2 regions of the Paenarthrobacter sp. YIM B13468 genome follow, and region 2 is predicted to be linked to the other one. Evidence: predicted binding sites of a transcription regulator. Region 2 holds the regulator's gene; the other holds the start of a gene.
What was found. The regulator Rex, encoded in region 2, represses fermentation and respiration genes when NADH is low (regulators of the CRP and FNR family bind a similar motif). The targets are predictions, from matches to a motif close to CTTGTGAANNNNTTCACAAG.
Positions count from the first base shown of each region.

Region 1: the regulator Rex is predicted to act here: its motif matches at 1,970-1,989, upstream of ACFX4T_RS24820 (glyceraldehyde-3-phosphate dehydrogenase).

Region 1 is NZ_JBHZPI010000040.1:6,743-11,948, forward strand. Features, by position in the region: gene ACFX4T_RS24805 (zinc ribbon domain-containing protein) at 1-708, shown strand, start outside; gene ACFX4T_RS24810 (YaaA family protein) at 710-1,474, opposite strand; RNA gene rnpB (RNase P RNA component class A) at 1,532-1,923, shown strand; gene ACFX4T_RS24820 (glyceraldehyde-3-phosphate dehydrogenase) at 2,209-3,696, shown strand; gene ACFX4T_RS24825 (hypothetical protein) at 3,767-3,976, shown strand; gene ACFX4T_RS24830 (HNH endonuclease family protein) at 4,098-4,898, shown strand; gene ACFX4T_RS24835 (acyltransferase domain-containing protein) at 4,883-5,206, opposite strand, start outside.
Region 2 is NZ_JBHZPI010000018.1:105,678-110,883, forward strand. Features, by position in the region: gene ACFX4T_RS17235 (DUF559 domain-containing protein) at 1-734, opposite strand, end outside; gene ACFX4T_RS17240 (HAD family hydrolase) at 854-1,669, opposite strand; gene ACFX4T_RS17245 (glutaredoxin family protein) at 1,965-2,219, shown strand; gene ACFX4T_RS17250 (redox-sensing transcriptional repressor Rex) at 2,303-3,010, shown strand; gene ACFX4T_RS17255 (hypothetical protein) at 3,059-3,940, opposite strand; gene ACFX4T_RS17260 (hypothetical protein) at 4,204-4,884, opposite strand; gene ACFX4T_RS17265 (YceI family protein) at 5,078-5,206, opposite strand, start outside.

The sequences.
Region 1 (5,206 bases), on a different contig from region 2:
AAATTGCTTGAACTGCAGGGACTGGACGCCAAGCTCAAATCGTTGGCCGGCCGCCGGAAGGTGCTGGAAACAGATCCACGGATAGCTGACCTGCAGGATGCCCTGAATGTAGCCAATGGTGAACTTGGCGCTGCCAAGATGGCGGTGCACGACGCCGAAGCCGAACTGCGTCGTTCCGAAGCGGACGTGGAGCAGGTCACCTCCCGCATCGAACGTGACGAGGCCAGGCTCAACAGCGGAACCGGTCTCTCCAAGGACCTGGTGGCGCTTCAGAGTGATATCGCATCCCTTAACAAGCGCCGCTCGGACCTTGAGGACGTTGAGCTTGAAATCCTGGAGCGTTTAGACACCCTGCGGGAGCGCCAGGCCGCACAACAGGCCATCGTGGATGACATCCAGGGTTCATTTGCCGGCATCCGCGCAGAATTGGATGAGGCGATTGCTGAAATCGCCGCCGAGGAAACCCTGGTCCGCGGGCAACGTGCCGCGTTCGCGGAGGCCCTCGACGCCGGAATGCTTGCAGTCTATGAGAAGACGATCGCCAAGCGCGGCGTGGGCGCCGCCAGGCTCTTTCACGGTAAATCGGAAGGTTCAGGCATGATGCTCAGCCCTGGCGACCTCGCTGAAGTCAAGGCTGCGGCTGACGACGACATCGTTTTCTGCCCGGACTCCGGATGCATCCTGGTCCGTTCGGCGGAGTGGAACTGACCTAGCTGCCCAGAATGATATTCAGTGCGTGTGGCTTGCGGGCCGTGCCGGAAACGAGTTCCGCCATCCAGACCTCCGTGGCCGCTTTCAGCAGTTGATCAGGTGTTGCGGGCGCCTTGCCACGCCTGGTCAGCAGATGCCTGGCAAACTCACCCCGCGTGTGTTTGGCGAAGTGGCTGACCACCGTGCGCTTGCCGTTTGCCTCGTTGAAAACATTCACCGTCACGGTTTGCGGTGCTGGTGGAGCCCACGCAGCTGCATACGTGCTGGAGCGGCAATCAACCAGCAATTCTCCTTCAGCCCGTTCGGCGAGGGCCGCATTCAGGTTCGGCTTCCAGAACGAGGCGAGGCGTCCGACGTCGGGCAGTGCCGTTCCCATGGACAGCCGGTAAGCCGGCACATGGTCACCAAAACCGATGGCACCCCATAATGCCGAAACCACCAAAATCGATTCGGTTGCCTTGCGTCGTTGGGCCGGCGTCATGGAATTAAAGCCGAGCGCGTCATACAGGACTCCGGAGTAGACCTGGTGGGCCGGCGCCGCTGGTTCCGCATGCAGCCGGGTATTACGTTCGACGTCGTCCTTCAGCGAGGCGCCGACGCCAAGCAATGCCAGGGCGTCCTCGTGCGCGCTAACCGTGCCCAACGATTCCAGGACCTTGGCGCGGTACGGGTTGAGCTCCGGAAAGCTGAGCGACTCCCATTCGACGGCGGGACCTTTGACGGCGGGGGTCTTGCCTTCGGAAGGCGGCAGCAGAATCAGCACCAGACGATATTACCGGGGACGGAGGCAACCCTCGACGCCGGTAGACTGTACGGCGGATGGGTTGACCAGGCGGTCGCGCGTCACGCAAGTGGCTCGAGGAACGTCCGGGCTCCGCAGAGCAGGGTGGTGGGTAACGCCCACTCGGGGTAACCCGCAGGCCAGTGCCACAGAAAACAGACCGCCTGCGCGTGGTGATGCTTGCATCAGCACACGGCAGGTAAGGGTGAAACGGTGGTGTAAGAGACCACCAGCTCCCTGGGTGACCGGGGAGGCTAGGTAAACCCCACCCGGAGCAAGGCCAGACAGGACACGTTTGAGGGCTGCTCGCCCGAGTGTCCGGGTAGGCTGCTGGAGGGCGTCGGCAACGACGTTCGTAGATGGATGGCCGCCACTCCTTTGCCGGCAACGGCACGGGATGACAGAACCCGGCGTATCGGTCAACCCATCCACACATTTGCCCCTAGATCCCAGGCATGTGACGTCCATTGTGACTGCCATGTGAGTGATTTCACGCCCCCGGGCGCCCAAGAGAGCACCCTTCCGCCTTAGACTTGTTATGAACGTAGATGTTCTGCCGCCGGGACTGCGTTCGCAGCCGGCGGTCTTTTCTTTGCAATCGTTCAAGGCGCTGTGGGCGGACCGAAGCCCGGCCAGTGCTCGTGCCGCAGGATTACTCCGGGCGGCCGCCATCTGCATACGAGGACGTATGTGGTTGACCCAAGGAAGGTAGTTCTGTGAGCCAGACGTCAGATTCTTGTCTTGATAAGTGGATGGGCCGGGAGGCTCTCGCCGAGGCCATGATTCCGGTAATCGGCCGGTTGTACCGGGAAAACAACGTGGTCACGAGCATCCACGGCCGGAGCTTGATCAACAAGTCGACCATGAACATCCTGAAGGCCCACCGCTTTGCGCGCCGGATGAGCAATACCGAGCTCCTGCTCGAAGAAACTGCACCCCTGTTGAACGCGCTTGCTGAGCTGGAACTCGGCGCGGCTGCGATCGACATTGCCCGTCTCACGGAGAAGTTCCGCGTCGAGGGCCACGGCACCTCCTTGGATGAGTTCCTGCGGTCTGAGCTCGCCGAAATCGTCGGAAAGCGTGGCGCTGATGACCGCACCAGCACCGACGTCGTGCTGTACGGCTTCGGCCGCATCGGCCGCCTCCTGGCCCGCATCCTGATTGAAAAAGCCGGTGGCGGGCATGGCCTGCGGCTGCGTGCCATCGTCGTCCGCAAGGGCGCCGAGAATGACCTCGTCAAGCGCGCCAGCCTCCTGCGCCGCGACTCCGTACACGGTTCCTTTGAAGGAACCATTCGCGTGGACGAAGAAGCCAACACCATCACCGCCAACGGTGTTCAGATCCAGGTCATCTACTCCGACAACCCCGCAACCGTGGACTACACCGCCTATGGCATCGAGGATGCCCTGGTAGTGGACAACACCGGGCGTTGGCGCGATGCTGAGGGCCTGTCCCAGCACCTGCAAAGCAAGGGTGTTGCGCGCGTCCTGCTGACGGCGCCGGGCAAGGGCGATCTGAAGAACATCGTCCACGGAATCAACCAGTCCGACATCTCCGATGACGACAAGATCGTCACGGCTGCGTCGTGCACAACCAACGCCATCACGCCGGTGCTGAAGGCCATCAACGACAAATTCGGTATCATCCACGGCCACGTTGAAACGGTGCACTCGTTCACGAACGACCAAAACCTGATCGACAACTTCCACAAGGGCGATCGCCGCGGCCGTTCGGCGGCCCTGAACATGGTTATCACGGAGACGGGTGCAGCCAAGGCTGTTGCCAAGGCGCTTCCGGAACTCCAGGGCAAGCTCACCGGCAACGCGATCCGCGTACCTACCCCGGATGTGTCCATGGCGATCCTCAACCTCAACCTTGCCAAGGGCACCACGCGCGATGAGGTTAACGACTACCTCCGCGAAATGTCGCTGCACTCGCAGTTGCGCAAGCAGATCGACTACATCGACTCTCCGGACGTTGTCTCCACCGACTTCGTCGGTTCCCGCCGGGCAGGCATCGTTGATGGCCTGGCCACTATTTCCAACGACAAGAACCTCGTTCTCTACGTTTGGTACGACAACGAATTCGGCTACTCCTGCCAGGTAGTCCGTGTCATGGAGGAAATGGCCGGCGTCAACCCGCCGTCCTTCCCTGCCCGCGACATCGTGGCGCCTATTGCAGTGCTTGAGGCAGCGAACGCCTAAGCCGGAAGTATTCACGGGTTTCCCGGCTGAGTTACTGGTATCAGCCGGGAAACCTGACCAAAATGGGTTCATGGAAAATGAATCAACTTTGGAACACGAGACAACGCTGGAACATGCGCTGGATGTAGCACGGGCCAACCACAAGCAGGCACAGAAACTGCTGGACCACGCCATTGCAGCAAACGCCGCGGGGGACGTCAGCGACGAGCGCGTCCAGCAATTGCGCACGCTGCTGGAGGTGGCTGCTGAAGACCTCCAGCGCGTTATGCGCGAGCAGTAACCCGGGGAAGTTCCCCACACTGCAGTGTGACTTCTCCTACACACTGTGAATATCGGCTCTGACTGTCGGTGCCGTGTCCTACGCTCGTAGGACACCACCCACCCCGACTGGACGGAGCCCCTTGAGTATCACCTGGTCTGCCTACAAACGCGCGCGCAGACGATCACGCCAAGCTTGGGCCATTCTAGGATTAGTAGCCGCAACCCTCGCGGCAGGCCTGTCTTGGTTCTTCACCACAGGCCAGTTCAACGCAGCCGAGCCATGGGTCTCCGGTCCCAGTGATGCGCCGGTCTTTAATCCCGCTTGGATGAAACCCATTGCCGGGATCGAGGCCGTTCCCGCGGAGAAGGCAAGCGCGGCACTCGCACAGCTGGAAGTTAAGGGACGGGCATCCCAGGAAGACTATGAGCGAACCGCATTCGGCCAGGCATGGCTGGATGCCGATCGAAACGGATGCGATACCAGGAACGACATCCTGCGCAGGGACCTGTCGTCCGTGGAGTTCACCAGCGGCTCCTCATGCAGGGTTGCCACTGGAGAGTTCCAGGAACCCTACACGGGTGCGCACGTGACCTTCCGCCGAGGTCAGGACACCAGCGCTGATGTTCAGATCGACCACATTGTGGCTTTGGCCGACGCATGGCAGAAGGGTGCCAAGCAATTAACGGTGCAGCAACGCCAAAGGCTGGCAAATGATCCGTTGAACCTGATTGCGGCTGATGGGCCCGAGAATGTGAAGAAGGGCGCAGGCGACGCCGCCACTTGGCTTCCGCCGAACAAGAACTTCCGGTGTCACTACGTAGCACGGCAGATCTCCGTCAAGGCAGCCTACAAGCTCTGGGTCACCCAGGCGGAGAAGGACGCCATGATGCGCGTCCTCTCTTCCTGTCCGGATCAGCAAACCATTTACAGTGCCAGGTGACCGTGTCCCAGTTGCCAGGTACCGCCGTCGTCGATTCTCTCCAGGACAACGCGCTGAAGGGAGGTCTCCCGCGGTAGCCGGTCCAGGCCCTCAAGCCCCCGGTGCCGAAACGTGAAATAAACCGCATCAGTGGGCGCATCGGTGCACCTGTCCAGTGTGAAACGGCGGGCGAAGGATGCGATGTTGCTGTTTGGAAGCCTTTTAACCAGGTAGGGATCCAGCATCCAGGACTCGCACGTGGCCACAGTGGCTGGCTTGTCCGGGAAATAGTGCGGAAAGAACGAACGTGCCTCGTCAAAGCTGGCGTC
Region 2 (5,206 bases):
CTCTTGAAACCCAAGTCCGCTGACGGCGAGAAGGGGTCGTTCGGACGGAGCATCACCTGGAGCTGAGGTTCCGGCAAGTTGGCATCAAGCATGGCCAAACGAAGCAAAGTCTCTGGAGCTGAGTCGGCCCCGACGCGCATAAGGTCCAGGGCTTCCCGTGCCCGGACGACGCCTTGGCGGTTTTTGTGCCGTTCGACCATGCACCGAAGCTCCTCGGCAGTAGCGAACGGCGCGTCGCGCCCCTCAAAGTCGGGCCGTGGAATGCGAATCAACTGATCTGCCACGCATACGAGGTCATGAAGGGGAAGGCGACGCGCCAAATCCAGCCATGTTCGGGCTCGAGTGCTCATCCAAATCCCTTGGACTTGCTCAATCTCTCCCTCGAAGAGCGTTTGGGTGTGCCCGATGATGCCTTTGCGCCGGACCGACGGCAGACGTCGCGGTTTGCTCAAGTGCAATTCGTTTGAATCCGATAGCCACGCTGGCAAGACCAAGCCATGGAGCCTGGCGGCAGTTGTGTGGGAGATCCAAGCGCCAGGGCTGGCTGACGAGAGGGAACGGGCCGCTGACGCAAGGTCGAAATCCCAATCACTTGGCCGGTATAAGCCACGGCTAACGGGAACGATGTTGCTGTTGCGCCAAATGACTGAGGGATCGATGCCCGCTGCTTTGGCTTCGTTCAGGCTGAAGGGCCCCAAGACCGGGCTTGATGGGTTGAGTAGCGAATTCTGCATACCCGCATTGTTCCTTGGAAGCAGCTGAGCGTGCAGAAGTTATCCACAGGCCGCCGACTGGCGGGTCGGGATGTGAGAGAAGAACGGTGGAAACGGGTCGGGATGTGAGAGAAGAACGGTTAGCGGGGGCCGCGGAACTTTGAGAATCCACGCCACAGCCCATAAATGGCGCCACCCACGGTTGCCGCCTTCAGCCCCAGCGTTGCTGCACGGCGTCCGGACCGGAAATCGTAGACCGGCCAGTTGTTGTCGCGGGCATGCCGGCGCAGCTTGGAGTCGGGGTTGATCACCACGGGGTGACCCACCATGGTGAGCAGCGGGATGTCGTTGGCGGAGTCGCTGTAAGCCCAGCAGTGATCCAAGTCCAAGCCTTCCTGCTCAGCCACTAGTTGGACCGCGATGGCTTTAGCCGGCCCGTGCAGGATGTCGCCTACTAGCTTTCCGGTATACATTCCGTCGCGGACTTCGCCCACGGTTCCCAGCGCGCCTGTCAGACCGAGCCTCGTGGAAATGACTGTGGCAACCTCAATCGGCGTGGCGGTCACTAGCCACACCCTCCGGCCGACACGAAGGTGCTGCTCCGCAAGGGCCTTCGTCCCAGGCCAGATCCGGGACTCGATCATTTCGTCATAAACTTCTTCGCCCAGGGCTTTGATGTCCTCGACGGTGATCCCGGCCGCCAGGGTCAGAGCGGAATCGCGCACGGCATGGACGTCGTCCATGTTCTCGCCACGCATCACAAACTTGAACTGCTTCCAAGCGAAGCCAGCCGCCTGGGACAGTGTGAAGGCCTTGCGTTCGTACATCTTGCGGGCCACGTGGAAGAGGCTGGCGCCCTTCATCAGCGTGTTATCGACGTCGAAGAAAGCGGCTTCGCCTGTGTGCTGCTGCACTTTGGCATCAGCGACCACAGCGGCGTTCTTCTCGTCGGGCATGCCTTGAGTCTAGTCAATCGCCAGAGCCCAGCGTTGAGGGCGCACGGTGGGGGCTGCCCTAGAGGATGTGAGAGAAGGATGGCCGGGAGGGGGTTGGAATGTGAGAGAAGGATGGCCGGGAGGGGGTTGGAATGTGAGAGAAGGATGGCCGGGAGGGGGTGGGATGTGAGAGAAGGATGGCCGGGAGGGGGTGGGATGTGAGAGAAGGATGGTCGGGAGGGGGGTGGGATGTGAGAGAAGGATGGCCGGGAGGGGGTGGGATGTGAGAGAGCGTTCGGGCGGTTACCGTTGTGACATGGCTATTCCCGACGTCGTTCTCCTAACCAAAGCTGACTGCCACCTATGCACGGAGGCGCGTGCCGCCGTCGAGCGCGTTACCTCGGAACTGGGCGTCCCGTGGACCGAGCAGGCAATCGACGGTAACGCAGAACTGCAGCAGCGTTACGCGGAGGAAATTCCAGTGGTGCTGGTGGATGGGGTCCAGCGCGACTTTTGGAAGATCGACGAGCAGCGCTTGACCCGTACTTTGAAAAGAGTCCTCGAAGGCTGAGGGCCAGAGGACTCTGTTACCCGGAAGTACCGGCTTTTGTTGAGTCCGGCCAAGGGCCATAGAGTGGAACAACAAGCGACGCAATGGAGAAAACCGTGACTGCGCTGGAACCGTCCCCGGGGGCAACAAGCGGGGACCACGAACCTGCCGCCAAGCAGATCCCGCCCGCGGCTGTGGCCCGGATGACTCTCTATTTGCGCGCGCTCAACTCGCTCCTGGCAGAAGGCGTGGAACGCGTGTCATCGGATGCGTTGGCCGAGGCTTCAGGCGTCAGCTCCTCCACACTGCGTAAGGATCTCTCCTACGTCGGCTCGTACGGGACCCGCGGCGTGGGCTATGAAGTCCAGTACCTCAGCCGTCACATTGCCGCAGCCCTTGGCCTGACGCACGACTGGAAGGTCGCGATTGTCGGTGCCGGTAACCTCGGCAAGGCGCTGGCGCGGTACGGCGGCTTCGAGTCCCGCGGCTTCGACGTCGTGGCTATATTCGATGCAGACCCCATGGTGATCGGCAACGAGGTGGGTTGGTTGCGGGTCAGCGATTCAGCGGAACTTGAACGTGTCCTGGAGCGCACCCACACCAACATGGTGGTGCTGGCTTTGCCCGCCACAGTGGCCCAGGAAGTCTGTGATCGAGTCATCGCTGCCGGAATCCGGAGCATCCTGAGCTTTGCTCCGGTTCTCCTGCAGGTTCCGCCGCACGTGAACCTCCGCAAGGTGGATATGGCCACCGAGCTGCAGATCCTGGCCTACCACGCACAACGGGCGCAAACACCGGGTCAGGCTGTATAGCCTTACCGGGTCCGCGCCCGCTGACGTTATGGCAGGAAGCTTGTTGGCTTAGCGGCCGTAAGGGTTCTGGTAAGGGTTGCCGAAAGGCTGCGGCTTGCGGAAGTACGGAGCCGACGCCGGCAGGTACAGCAGGACGATTGCGGCAACTCCCAGCAGGATCACCAAGAGCTGCAGGATGCCGTAGGTGGCCCCGAACTGGAACAGTCCGGCGAGGCCAAGGACAGAGATCGCCGCGAAGACGGTGCCGAGGATCCTCGCCCAGTTCTTGCCCTTGCGGACTGGGAACGCAACCAAGGCGTAGAGGCCAAGGGACACGATGGCCCCAACGATCGCGGCAACGACAAGACCGCCTCGCATGCCTTCCAGGGAGCCTGGGGGGAATTCCGTTCCCTGCTGTGCGGCCTGCCGCATCATCGAGTTGATGAAGGCATCCGAGCCGGTGGTGGCCAGGATCAGCGAGCTGATGGCGGAGAGGATGCCCGCCGCGATGATCATCCAGAAGGAGATGTTGACCATCTGGGGAACGGTGGTAGGCCCTGGCTGCTGGCTGGGCCAGTTGGTGTCCTGGCCGTATTGCGGGGCCTGCTGACCGTAGGGAGACGGCTGCTGACCGTAGGGAGATGGCTGCTGGCCAAACTGCGGAGCCTGCTGACCATATTGGGGAGTCTGCTGGCCGTACTGGGGAGCCGGGGGCTGACCATATTGCGGGGCAGCCGGGGACTGCTGACCGTACTGCGGAGCGCTGGGCTGCTGACCATATTGGGGAGTCTGCTGACCATACTGCGGTGCCGAGGGCTGACCGTACTGTGGCATGGATGGCTGGCCCGGCTGCTCAGGCTTGTTGGCGTCGCCCTTGTTGGCATCACCGGTGTTGGCATCGCCGGGATTGGCGTCCCCGGCGTTGGACGGCGGGTATGGAGGGTTGCTCATGGCATTCCTTTGCTTGTTCGACTGCTGGTACGGCTGCCGGGATCAGCAAAAAGACCCTGCCCCCAGCCTGGTTCTGCTTCCACCGTACCTCCGGGGTCCGGTGCTGCGGATGATCACACGCAGGAATTTCCTGCTTGAGCTGAAATCATCACGATGGCGTACGCCTTCATGATGAAAGCCGTGGTGGTCCAATGGACCACCACGGCCTTGTTCACCTGTCAGGGCGGCTTGGATGAGAGCCCGACGCCGGTACTTCAGGAGGGTTAGACGGCGCCCTTTACTGCCTTGAACCACAGCTGCGAGTTCGGCAACCACATCAGCACAACGGCCACTGCGCTGACCAGGAAACCAAACCAGTTGCCACCCAGGCCCGCACCGGGTCCGCCGGCGTTGATGGAGCCAAAGATGGCGAGCAACAGGGAAACCGCGGCAAGGACGGTGAGGGCAAGGCGTGCCCATTCCTTGCCTTCCTTCATCTTCATGGCGAGGACTATCTGGGCGGCTGCAACAGCAAGGCTGATGATCAGGAGAACCAGAAGGAGTGCCGCAACTCCTGGCATGAAAGCGAACGCAGCGATGATGGCGAAAAGTCCAATGAGGCCAAAGAGGAGGCCCAGGAGTCCCGAGATGACCCAAATGAAGTAGGACACTTTGAGCTCGGTGGGCAGGCCCATGGTCTTGAAGATGCCCGAGAAACCACCTTGCGGAAGGACATCGTTGAAGTTGCGGGGTCCGTCGGTGGGCATTTCGAAGTGGAAACCACCTGGCTGGCCCTGCTGACCCGGTCCGGGCTGCGAATACTGGCCAGGTTGCGACGGCGGCTGGTAGCCCTGCGGTGGTTGGTAACCCTGCGGTGGTTGGTAACCCGCAGGAGGAACATTGCCGGGCTGCGGAGGCTGGGAGCCGGGCTGCTGAGGCTGTGGTGCTTCGTCTGGGTTACTCATGGCATCACTTTAGACCGCAGGTTGAAGGATGCATAGGAGATTTGGAGCCGGTTCGCAGCTAACTACAGGGTGTTTGCCGAATAATCGCAGGGTGACTTCTGAGTACGCGAAACGGCGCCCCCACAGCGGAACTGTGACGGGGCGCCGTTTACTCGGGACTGCCGTGCAAACTCCCGTGCAAGCTGCTGTTGATCTAGGCAGCTGCCGGTGCGATGAACGCGAGCTCCAGGTTGATGACAACCTTGTCGCTGACCAGGACGCCGCCGGCCTCAAGCACGGCGTTCCACGTCAGTCCAAAGTCCTTGCGGCTGATGGTGGTTTC